One region of the Serratia sp. CoH_134_PS_4 genome, then DNA from elsewhere that is predicted to be linked to it. Evidence: riboswitches for the same ligand, from Rfam matches in the RefSeq annotation. Region 1 holds a riboswitch; the other holds the start of a gene.
The links. A riboswitch is a leader RNA that binds a small molecule or an ion and turns the genes downstream of it on or off. The one in region 1 is predicted to bind thiamine pyrophosphate.

Region 1 (5,730 bases):
CTTTGGGGTGAAGGATGAGTGATAAAGCACTGGATCCGATCTGTACGTCACAGGGGGAAGTGCTGGGCCGGCTTCCTGCGTCGTTGGTGTTGTTGCTGGCGGGAGCCAGTGCCTTCAGCGTGGCAAACGTGTATTACGCTCAGCCTTTGCTGGACGCCATTGCCCACGATTTTACTATCAGCTTGGCCTCGGTTGGCATGGTGATCACCGCAACCCAGTTGGGGTGTGCGCTGGCATTATTGCTGGTGGTGCCATTGGGGGATCGGATTAATCGCCACCGGCTGTTGGCGGTTCAACAACTGCTGTTGATTACTGCCCTGTGCGTGGTCGGCTGGGCGGACAACAGCCTGTTACTGCTGAGTGGCATGCTGCTGGTGGGGCTGTTTGGCACCGCGATGACGCAGGGGCTTATCGCTTTTGCCGCGACATTGGCAGCGCCGCATGAGCGAGGGCGGGTGGTGGGGGCTGCACAGGGAGGGGTGGTATTGGGCTTGTTGCTGGCGCGAACGCTTTCTGGCGCACTGGCGGATATGGGGGGCTGGCGAGCCGTCTATTTCTTCTCCGCTGCGGTAACCTTGGTTCTGCTGCCGGTGCTGGCGCGTTTGTTACCTGCGCCACGCACACCGCCGTCGACGCTCAGTTATCCGGCGTTGTTGCGTTCAATGCTGACGTTGTTATGGGGTGATCGCACGTTGCAGATCCGGGGTATGCTGGCGCTGCTGATGTTTGCGGCATTCAGTATTTTCTGGAGTGCGCTGGTACTGCCACTCAGTCAGGCCCCGTTTAACTTTTCGCATTCGGTGATCGGTGCGTTTGGTCTGGTGGGGGCGGTGGGTGCGCTGGCGGCGGTGCGTGCCGGGCATCTGGCCGATCGCGGTTTGGGGCAGGTGGCGAGCGGTGTCTGCCTGTTACTGTTGGTGGCGGCTTGGGTTCCCCTGAGCATGTTGAGTTACGGTTTGGGCTGGCTGATTATGGGTATTGTGTTGCTCGATCTGGCGGGTCAAGCCATTCACGTACTGAATCAGAGCCTGATTTTCAATGCACATCCGCAGGCCCACAGCCGATTGGTCGGTTGCTACATGCTGTTCTACGCCGTGGGGAGTGGGCTGGGGGCCTTCGCCAGCACGCATGCTTACGCTTGGGCGGGGTGGAGTGGTGTGTGTTGGCTCGGTGCGGGCGTTAGCCTGGTCGCCTTGCTGTTCTGGTGGCTGACATTACGCGGCATGCCGGCCTCAGGCGCGGTGGTAGAGCAATAACAGTTGGGAAATCAGTGCGTCGCACAGTAATTGCAATTGCGGCGCGCCGAGGGTTATCCCACTCATTTCCCTCTCTTTCTCCTTAGATTTTGTCTGGTGCACCACACAAACCCAACCGCATGCATTAGCAAAACCGATTTAGCAATATAGCGGCACGGCCACTCATCAGCCGCAGCGGTCACATTTTACCGCGCCCATCGCTCCTGCCGCCGTCGTTCCCGGCATGGGGGAGCTTACTTGCTAAGAGGAAATCATTATGACAAACCTAAATTACAAACCGACCATTTGGACCCGCGCAGAGGCGCTGAAAGTCAACGAAAACGATCCGACCACCACGCAACCCTTGGTGAGCGCCGATTTTCCGGTCATGAGTGACAGCGTGTTCATCTGGGACACCATGCCGCTGCGTACCCTGGAGGGCACCGTGGTTTCCGTCAACGGCTGGTCAGTAATTTTGACGCTGACCGCCGATCGCCATCCTTATGACCCGCAGTATATTGATGGCAGCGGTAATTACGACATCAAGCGCGACTGGGAAGATCGCCACGGCCGTGCGCGTATGTGCTACTGGTATTCCCGTACGGGCAAAGACTGGATCTTCGGCGGCCGGGTGATGGCGGAAGGGGTTTCACCGACGACGCGTGAATGGGCGGGTACTCCTATCCTGTTGAATAACGAAGGCGATATCGATCTGTATTACACCTGCGTGACGCCGGGTGCCACCATTGCCAAAGTGCGCGGCCGCATTGTGACGTCGGATGACGGCGTGCAACTGCAGGATTTCAACGAGGTGAAATCGCTGTTCGAGGCCGACGGGGTGTATTACCAGACCGAAGCGCAGAATCCCTACTGGAACTTCCGCGACCCCAGCCCGTTTATCGATCCGCAGGACGGCAAACTGTATATGGTGTTCGAGGGTAACGTAGCCGGCGATCGCGGTTCGCATGTGGTTGGCCCGCAAGAGCTGGGGCTGGTGCCGCCGGGCCATGAAGAGGTGGGCGGCGCACGTTTCCAGGTGGGCTGTATCGGCCTGGCGGTGGCGAAGGATAATCGCGGTGAAGAGTGGGAGATTTTGCCGCCGCTGGTTACGGCTGTGGGCGTCAACGATCAGACCGAACGCCCGCACTATGTGTTCCAGGACGGCAAATATTACCTGTTCACCATCAGCCATAAATTCACCTATGCCGAAGGGTTGACCGGGCCGGATGGGGTGTACGGTTTCGTCAGCGATAGTCTGACCGGGCCTTACACGCCGATGAACGCCTCAGGCCTGGTGCTGGGTAACCCGCCGGAACAGCCTTTCCAGACGTATTCGCACTGCGTGATGCCAAATGGTTTGGTGACGTCGTTCATCGACAGCGTGCCAACCAGCGGCCAGGATTACCGTATCGGCGGGACGGAAGCGCCAACGGTGCGGATTGTGCTGGAAGGCGACCGTTCCTTTGTGCGCGAGGTGTACGATTACGGTTATATCCCGGCGATGCAGGATATCGTTTTGCAAGGGTAACCTGCGGTTTGTAGCCTGAGCCGTTTTAGAGGCCTGACGATGTCAGGCCTTTTCAGGTTTGGCTCACAGCGGATGACGCTATTTTTTAGGCGAGTGCAGCAGGTAATAGTCTTCCGCGCCGTCGTTGCCGGTGGTTATCTTTTGCCAGCCGTGTTTATGGTAAAACGCCAACGCCTTTTCGTTCTTCATCAGACATTTCAATGAACCGGTGGCAGTAAATGTCTGTTCTGCCGCCTGCAGTAAGGCACTGCCTACGCCAAGGGGCGGCAGGTGAGGATCAACATACAGATTATGGATAAAATTATCTTGGCGATAAATCGATACAAATCCCAGTAGCGTCCCCTGATCCTCCGCTACCCAGATATCCTCACCCAACGTCGAACGATCGAAATCCTCTAGTCGGTAATCGTCGGTATCGCGCCACGGAAACGCCGCTTTGCGTGATGCCAAATACAGCGTGCGCAGGAAGGGGCGGTCGGCTTCTTGATAGGGTCTGATCTGCATGGCATCTCCTTTTTATTTTTTTGACACTATAGCGCAATTGACCTCACCGTCAGCAACCCCAATAATGGCTGTCTTGACTCGGGGTGCCTCTAGGGGCTGAGATTTTACCCGTATTACCTGATCTGGATTATGCCAGCGTAGGGAAGTCTCGGTGCCCCAACCGGTACCCGCCTTCTTGAACGCCGGTTGGGAGGAATATGTTCGCTCGACCTGATGCTTTACCCGGCGCCCGTGCCGCGGCCTGTTTGACCCAATTTAAGCACCAACCCCCATTGATTCACTGCCTGACCAACGAAGTGGTGCAGGAGCTGACGGCTAACGTGTTGCTGGCGCTCGGCGCTTCCCCTGCGATGGTGGTGGAACCGACAGAGGCAGCGCAGTTCAGCCTGCTGGCGAATGCTTTGCTGATTAACATCGGTACTCTCAATGCCTCACGTGCCGAATCCATGCTGGCGGCGGTGGAGGCCGCCAATACGGCGGGAACGCCATGGACGCTGGATCCGGTGGCGGTTGGTGGGTTGGTGTACCGCACTGCCTTTGCCCATTGCCTGTTAGGTAAAAAACCCGCGGCGATCCGCGGTAATGCTTCCGAAATCATGGCGCTGAGCGGTCTGCAGACCAGTGGGCGCGGCGTAGACAGCACGGACGATTCGCTGGCGGCTTTACCCGCCGCGCGTGAGCTGGCACGGAGCAGTGGCGCTGTCGTGGCGGTAACCGGGGTCGTGGATTATGTCACCGACGGCCAGCGTGAGTGGGCCGTCGCAGGGGGGGACGCACTGATGACGCGGGTCGTGGGAACCGGCTGTGCCTTATCGGCCGTAGTGGCGGCATTTTGCAGCCTGCCGGGCGATCGGCTGGACAACGTCGCGACTGCCTGCCGGGTGATGTCGCTGTGTGGTGAACGTGCCACGCGCGATGCCGCAGGGCCGGGCAGTTTCACCCCTGCGTTCCTCGACGCGTTGTATCAACTGCGGCCGGAGGATCTGCAATGAAACGAATTAACGCATTGACCATCGCGGGTACCGATCCGAGCGGCGGTGCAGGTATCCAGGCTGACCTGAAAGCCTTCTCTGCGCTGGGTGCCTACGGGGCCTCCGTTATTACGGCACTGGTGGCGCAAAATACCCGCGGGGTGCAGTCGGTTTACAATATTGACCCTGCTTTTGTCGCCGCTCAGCTTGATTCCGTGTTCAGCGATGTGCGTATCGACAGCACCAAAATCGGTATGCTGGCTAACACTGACATTGTGCAGGCGGTGGCGGAGCGTTTGCGTCATTACCAACCGGCATTTGTGGTGCTGGATACCGTGATGTTGGCGAAAAGTGGTGATCCCCTGTTGGCGCCAGAGGCCGTGGACTCTATTCGTCGCGAACTGTTGCCGTTGGTGTCGATTATTACGCCGAACCTGCCGGAAGCTGCGGCTTTGCTGGAATGTGCGCCGGCGGAGAATGAACGGCAAATGCGTGAGCAAGGCCAGGCGCTGCTGGCAATGGGCTGTCGGGCGGTGCTGATGAAGGGCGGTCATCTGAGTGAAAGTGAGAGCCCGGACTGGTTGTTTAGCGATGGGCAGGAACTGCGTTTCACTGCGCCACGTGTGGCGACCCGTCATACGCACGGTACCGGTTGTACACTTTCCGCCGCGTTAGCCGCATTGCGCCCGCGCCATGATGATTGGGCCAGCACGGTGGCGTCGGCCAAAGATTATCTACAAAAAGCGTTGCAGCAAGCCGACACCCTGGAAGTGGGGCAGGGTATCGGACCGGTGCATCATTTTCACGCCTGGTGGTGAGTCAACTTTTTGCCGTCACTGTGGTCTGACTAGATTCAGGCCCGGTTTTGGCCGGGTGCGGACGAATTTTATTAAAGGAGAAGGCCATGACAGGACAAAACGCACTTCGCGGTGCCATCTTCGGCGTGTTACTCAGCTTCAGCGTGGGCAGCGTTGCCCAACAAATTGTCACTACCTCCGATGTGATCCAGCAGCCGGGCTACCAGACAAGTTGGCAGAACATGGTGAAAGGCCAGGCCCGTTTACCGGGGTGGGCGCGTAAGGGAATGGGGACATCAACCCCGGCGCAAAGCCTGAGTTGGAAGGGCCAAAATTATTTGGTGGGCAATCTGTGCAAACCCCACGACTGTGCCAACAATTTTATGATGGTGGCGTTTAAAGAAGACAAGTCACAGGCATGGGCGGTGCGCGTCGAAGTGGCGAACAAACCGGAAGCGGTTGATCATCCGAAGAAATACGCTAAATACCAATGGTTGGGCAAGCCGGACGAGGACATGAAGGCGCTGTTGAAACAACAGTTCGAGAATAATCCAGACTGGAAATAATCAGTATTCGGCTGAATGCTGACGCATTTGGCCGTTTTTTTGCGATGAATATAGAACATTAAAATTAAACCCATATAAAACAATGTCTAAATAGGATAAATGTTATTTCATAATGATTTTATTATTTGG
Region 2 (5,730 bases), on a different contig from region 1:
CTCACAGGCCAGTTCCGCATTCTTGCACAGCGACATGAAATCACCGGCCTGAGCACGGGTGGCCTTGTACTCCGGCAAATAACGACCGGCCTGACGCATCATCCATACAGGGGTCACATCCACCGGCTGACGTAGCAGTGCGCGCAGGTAACGATCGTTCTTCAACTCATTCATTATGGGGCTCCCTTATTCATCTGCCGGTATTGTAGCGATTTATTGCTCACGGCATAAGGCTACGGTGTCCTCTATCAGACGGCGCGCCACGGTACCGGGCGGTGGCAACAGTGGCAACTGATCGTAGCGGTACCAGCCGGCATTCAACAGTTCTTTGGGATCGTGACGGAGCTCACCCCGGTGGTAATCGGCCATAAAGGCCATCATCAGCGAATGCGGGAACGGCCAGGGTTGCGAAGTGACATAACGCAGGTTTTTGATTTCAATATTACTTTCCTCCATGACCTCACGGGCTGCCGCCTGCTCGAGCGTTTCGCCAACCTCAACAAAGCCCGCCAGTACGGTATGAATACCACCGCGATGCCGCACGTGTTGTGCCAACAAGATCTCATCATCGCGCCGAATGGCAACAATCACGCAAGGGGCTATCTGCGGGTAGTAACGCTCCCGGCAATGGTTGCACAGGCAGGCGCTTTCGGTACGGCTGAGGTGCATCTCATGGCCGCAGTAACCGCAGTAACGATGAGAACGGTAAAAATCGGCCAGTTGCACGCCGCGCCCTGCGAGTTGAAACAACCCGCGATCGAGTTCAAGCAGTTGGCGTACCGAGCCCATTTCCTGCGGCATTGCATGCCGTACCAACCAGACCGGCAGCCCTTCCCATTCGCCAATAGCGCGTGCCATTCGCCCTTGCAGGGAGAATGATGCCGCAGAACCGCACGGCAGTTCACCGTTCGGTAACCAAAGTTTGCTTTCATGGCTGACGATCCACCAGCCATTTTCATTACCTGTTAATGCAAGTTCCATATCGTTGTTGCACAACCTCAGCTTCACTGGCACTCTACAAATCGGCCTTGTTACATTTTAATAACTTACTGTTACGTTTTATTACTTACGGAGTCAAACATGCTCAACCGTTTGGAAAGCCTGACTCAGCGCGTTGGTGGTAGTAATGAATTAGTTGATCAATGGCTTCAGGCTCGCAAGCAATTGCTGGTCGCCTATTGCACCCTCGTGGGCATCAAACCGAATAAAGAAAAGCATACGCCGCTGAATGAAAAAGCGCTGGAGAACTTTTGCCATAATCTGGTGGATTATCTCTCTGCCGGTCATTTCCATATCTATGACAGAATTATCAAACAAGTGGAAGGCGCATCCAGTCCCAAAATGTCTCTGGCAGTTAACATCTACCCCAAGCTCTGGGCCAATACAGAGCAGATCATGGCCTTCCACGATCGCTATACCGAAGTAGATATTGATCAGGATGTGTGTCTGGAATTCCATCAGGCGTTGTCAAATATCGGTGAAACGCTGGCAGCACGTTTTACCCTGGAAGATAAGTTGATCCAATTGGCAGCTGAAGCCTGGCAACAAGCCCTGACGGACGCCCCCTTGGATCAGACCCGTTAAAATTTTGTAGTGTTTTTTATTATCCCTCCTATACTGGGGGCATCTTGTCGGAGTGCCTAGCGCCTGATTTGTTCATCAAATTGGCCAGGCTGAGACCGTTAATTCGGGATCCGCGGAACCTGATCGGGTTAATACCCGCGAAGGGAACAAGAGTAATCTATCGCCATAGGCAGGTGCCCCAATTTGGGACAATCCCGTCCTGCTGGCCAGCATCATTACTCCCTCCGAGCTCCAGACAAGCAACTTTCCCAACCCAACACACTGGTAGGAACTTGCTATGTCTAACGTTAAGAAACCTCGTGCCCGTAAAGAGCAACGCGAAGAAGCCCAGCAGTTTATTGAGACTCTTCAGGGCGTTTCATTTCCCAACTCACGCCGTATTTATTTGCAGGGCTCACGTAGCGACCTGCAGGTACCGATGCGTGAAATTCAACTTAGCCCGACGCTGATTGGTGGCGACAAAGATAACCCACAGTACGAACAGAACGAGGCTATCCCGGTGTATGACACCGCCGGCCCTTACGGCGATCCGCTGTCAGAACTCAACGTGCATAGCGGCCTGACAAAGCTGCGCGCGGAATGGATCGCCGAACGTGGCGATACCGAAACCCTCAACAACGTGAGTTCAGGGTTTACCCAGCAGCGTTTGGCGGATGAGGGTCTGGATCACCTGCGTTTTGAACATCTCCCGCAGCCACGCAAGGCGCAACCCGGCAAATGCGTCACCCAGTTGCACTACGCACGTGCTGGCACCGTCACACCAGAAATGGAATTTATCGCCATCCGCGAAAATATGGGCCGTGAACGTATCCGCGGCGAAGTATTACGCCACCAGCACCCGGGGCAAAGCTGGGGCGCCAACCTGCCGGAAAACATCACACCGGAATTTGTCCGGCAAGAGGTCGCTGCAGGTCGTGCCATCATCCCTGCCAATATTAACCACCCTGAATCCGAACCGATGATCATCGGCCGCAACTTCCTGGTGAAGGTCAACGCCAATATCGGGAATTCAGCCGTAACTTCTTCGATCGAGGAAGAAGTCGAGAAACTGGTGTGGTCCACCCGCTGGGGTGCGGACACCGTGATGGATTTATCCACCGGTCGATATATCCACGAAACGCGCGAATGGATTTTACGTAATAGTCCGGTACCGATCGGCACAGTGCCTATTTACCAGGCTTTGGAGAAGGTCAACGGGGTCGCGGAAAACCTGACCTGGGAAATGTTCCGCGATACGCTGCTGGAACAAGCGGAACAAGGCGTCGACTACTTCACCATCCATGCGGGTGTACTGCTGCGCTACGTCCCCATGACCGCGAAACGCCTGACCGGTATTGTCTCCCGTGGTGGTTCGATCATGGCCAAGTGGTGCCTGTCCCATCATCAGGAAAACTTCCTGTATCAGCACTTCCGCGAAATCTGTGAAATCTGCGCCGCCTATGACGTCTCACTGTCACTCGGTGACGGGCTACGCCCAGGCTCAATTCAGGATGCCAACGACGAGGCTCAGTTCGCCGAACTGCACACCTTGGGTGAACTGACCAAAATTGCCTGGGAATATGACGTGCAGGTAATGATCGAAGGCCCAGGCCACGTGCCGATGCAGATGATCCGCCGCAACATGACCGAAGAGTTGGAGCACTGCCACGAAGCGCCGTTCTACACCCTCGGTCCGCTGACCACCGACATCGCACCAGGTTATGACCATTTCACCTCCGGTATCGGGGCCGCCATGATTGGCTGGTTCGGCTGCGCTATGCTCTGCTATGTCACGCCGAAGGAACACCTCGGCCTGCCGAACAAAGAAGACGTCAAACAGGGCCTGATCACCTATAAGATTGCTGCCCACGCGGCGGATCTGGCCAAAGGCCACCCCGGCGCACAGATCCGCGATAACGCCATGTCAAAAGCACGCTTCGAATTCCGCTGGGAAGATCAATTCAATCTCGCACTCGATCCGGCCACCGCACGTGCTTATCACGATGAAACGCTGCCGCAGGAATCCGGCAAAATTGCCCATTTCTGTTCCATGTGCGGGCCGAAATTCTGCTCGATGAAAATCTCGCAGGAAGTTCGCGACTATGCCGCAGCCCAGGAAGCCACCAAACCGGTGGAGGTGCAGATAATCGGGATGGAAAAAATGTCAGCCGAGTTCCGATCACGCGGCAGCGAGCTCTACCACAGCGCCGGTAACCTGCAGGAGGAACTGAGCAATGACTGATATCAACACACCTTTCCCCGCTACACCGCACAAGTTGGGGCTATACCCGGTCGTCGACAGCGTTGAATGGATTGCCCGCCTATTAGAAGCAGGCGTCACCACGATTCAACTGCGCATTAAGGATCTGCCGGAAGAGCAAGTCGAAGAGGATATTGCCGCAGCCATTGCCCTCGGTAAAGGGTATAACGCCCGGCTGTTCATCAATGACTACTGGCAGTTGGCGATTAAACACGGTGCCTATGGCGTACATCTCGGTCAGGAAGACCTGGATACCACCGATCTGGCGGCTATTCACCGTGCCGGATTGCGTTTGGGCGTTTCCACCCACGACGATGCCGAGCTGGCCCGCGCCATTGCGGTAAAGCCGTCTTATATTGCGCTGGGGCATATTTTCCCGACGCAAACCAAAGATATGCCTTCCGCACCCCAGGGGTTAGTCGAACTGAGACGCCATATCTCCGGGTTGAATGATTACCCGACGGTAGCGATCGGCGGGATCAGCATTGATCGCGTAGCCGCCGTACTCGATTGTGGCGTTGGCAGCGTGGCCGTCGTCAGCGCAATTACCCAGGCCGCAGACTGGCGAGCAGCCACCTCAGAATTGCTGCAACTGATCGAAGGCAAGGAGTAATGCCATGTTGAACGATCAAGAGTTCCTGCGCTACAGCCGTCAATTGCTGCTGGAGGATATCGGCCCAGAAGGCCAGGAGAAGCTAAAACGTTCGACGGTGCTGATTGTCGGATTAGGAGGCTTAGGCTCCCCCGCCTCACTCTATTTAGCCGCCGCCGGTGTGGGTACCTTGTTGTTAGCAGATGACGATCAGTTGCACATCACCAATCTGCAACGTCAAATTCTGTATCGCAGCACCGATGTTTCAAAAAGCAAAGCCTGCCTGGCGCAACGTCAGCTACAGGCATTAAACCCGATGATAGAAACCCTCGCGATGGAACAGCGTCTGCAGGGCGAAGCATTGAAGCATGCCGTAGAACGCGCTGATTTGATTTTGGATTGCAGCGATAACATGGAAACTCGCCATGCGGTGAATGCCGCCTGCATCAAGGCCGGTAAACCGCTGATCAGCGGGAGTGCCGTGGGGTTCAGCGGCCAGTTGTTGGTTATTGAGCCGCCCTATGCCCACGGCTGCTACGCCTGCTTGTATCCGGAACACACCGAACCCCAGCGCAACTGCCGCACCGCGGGTGTACTCGGTCCGGTGGTCGGCGTCATGGGTACGCTGCAAGCCCTGGAAGCGATAAAAATGTTGGCGGGAATGCCTTCCGCCATCAGCGGCAAACTGCGGCTCTTCGACGGAAAACAACAAAGCTGGAGCACACTGCAACTCAGCCATGCCAGCACCTGTGCGGCATGCGGAGGGGCAGCATGAAGATCCGGCTTAATGACCAGCCGTTAGAATTAGCGCAGCCACTGAGCGTCGACGCACTGCTCAAGCAGTTGGAACGCCACCAGCCGGGCACCGCGCTGGCTATCAACCAAACCATCATCCCGCGTGCCGACTGGGTCAACCACCTGGTGCAGGACGGTGATGACATCTTGCTGTTTCAAGCTATCGCGGGAGGCTGACATGTTGAAAATCGCCGATACCACTTTTACTTCACGCCTGTTCACCGGCACCGGAAAGTTCGCCACCCCTGCGCTGATGTTGGACGCCTTACAGGCCTCTGGTTCCCAGTTAGTGACCATGGCCATGAAGCGCGTTGACCTACGCGGCGGCAACGACGCCATTCTGGCGCCGCTGCAGCAACTGGGGGTTCGCCTGCTGCCGAATACCTCCGGCGCAAAAACGGCCGCCGAGGCGGTGTTCGCCGCCCGACTGGCACGTGAAGCCCTTGGCACACATTGGGTAAAGTTGGAAATTCACCCCGATGTGAAATACCTGCTGCCGGATCCGATTGAGACCCTGAAG

Region 2: it holds a riboswitch for thiamine pyrophosphate, as region 1 does, so the genes downstream of both, thiC (phosphomethylpyrimidine synthase ThiC) here and thiM (hydroxyethylthiazole kinase) in region 1, are expected to answer to the same signal.

Annotation. Positions count from the first base shown of each region.
Region 1 is NZ_JBXWKI010000006.1:190,993-196,722, forward strand. It holds gene AC2FCQ_RS12030 (MFS transporter) at 15-1,256, shown strand; gene AC2FCQ_RS12035 (glycoside hydrolase family 68 protein) at 1,513-2,763, shown strand; gene AC2FCQ_RS12040 (GNAT family N-acetyltransferase) at 2,842-3,267, opposite strand; TPP riboswitch at 3,337-3,428, shown strand; gene thiM (hydroxyethylthiazole kinase) at 3,465-4,259, shown strand; gene thiD (bifunctional hydroxymethylpyrimidine kinase/phosphomethylpyrimidine kinase) at 4,256-5,056, shown strand; gene AC2FCQ_RS12055 (inhibitor of vertebrate lysozyme family protein) at 5,143-5,601, shown strand.
Region 2 is NZ_JBXWKI010000024.1:14,423-20,152, reverse strand. It holds gene hemE (uroporphyrinogen decarboxylase) at 1-174, opposite strand, end outside; gene nudC (NAD(+) diphosphatase) at 214-981, opposite strand; gene rsd (sigma D regulator) at 1,081-1,584, shown strand; TPP riboswitch at 1,623-1,747, shown strand; gene thiC (phosphomethylpyrimidine synthase ThiC) at 1,862-3,805, shown strand; gene thiE (thiamine phosphate synthase) at 3,798-4,436, shown strand; gene AC2FCQ_RS23905 (HesA/MoeB/ThiF family protein) at 4,441-5,190, shown strand; gene thiS (sulfur carrier protein ThiS) at 5,187-5,387, shown strand; gene AC2FCQ_RS23895 (thiazole synthase) at 5,389-5,730, shown strand, end outside.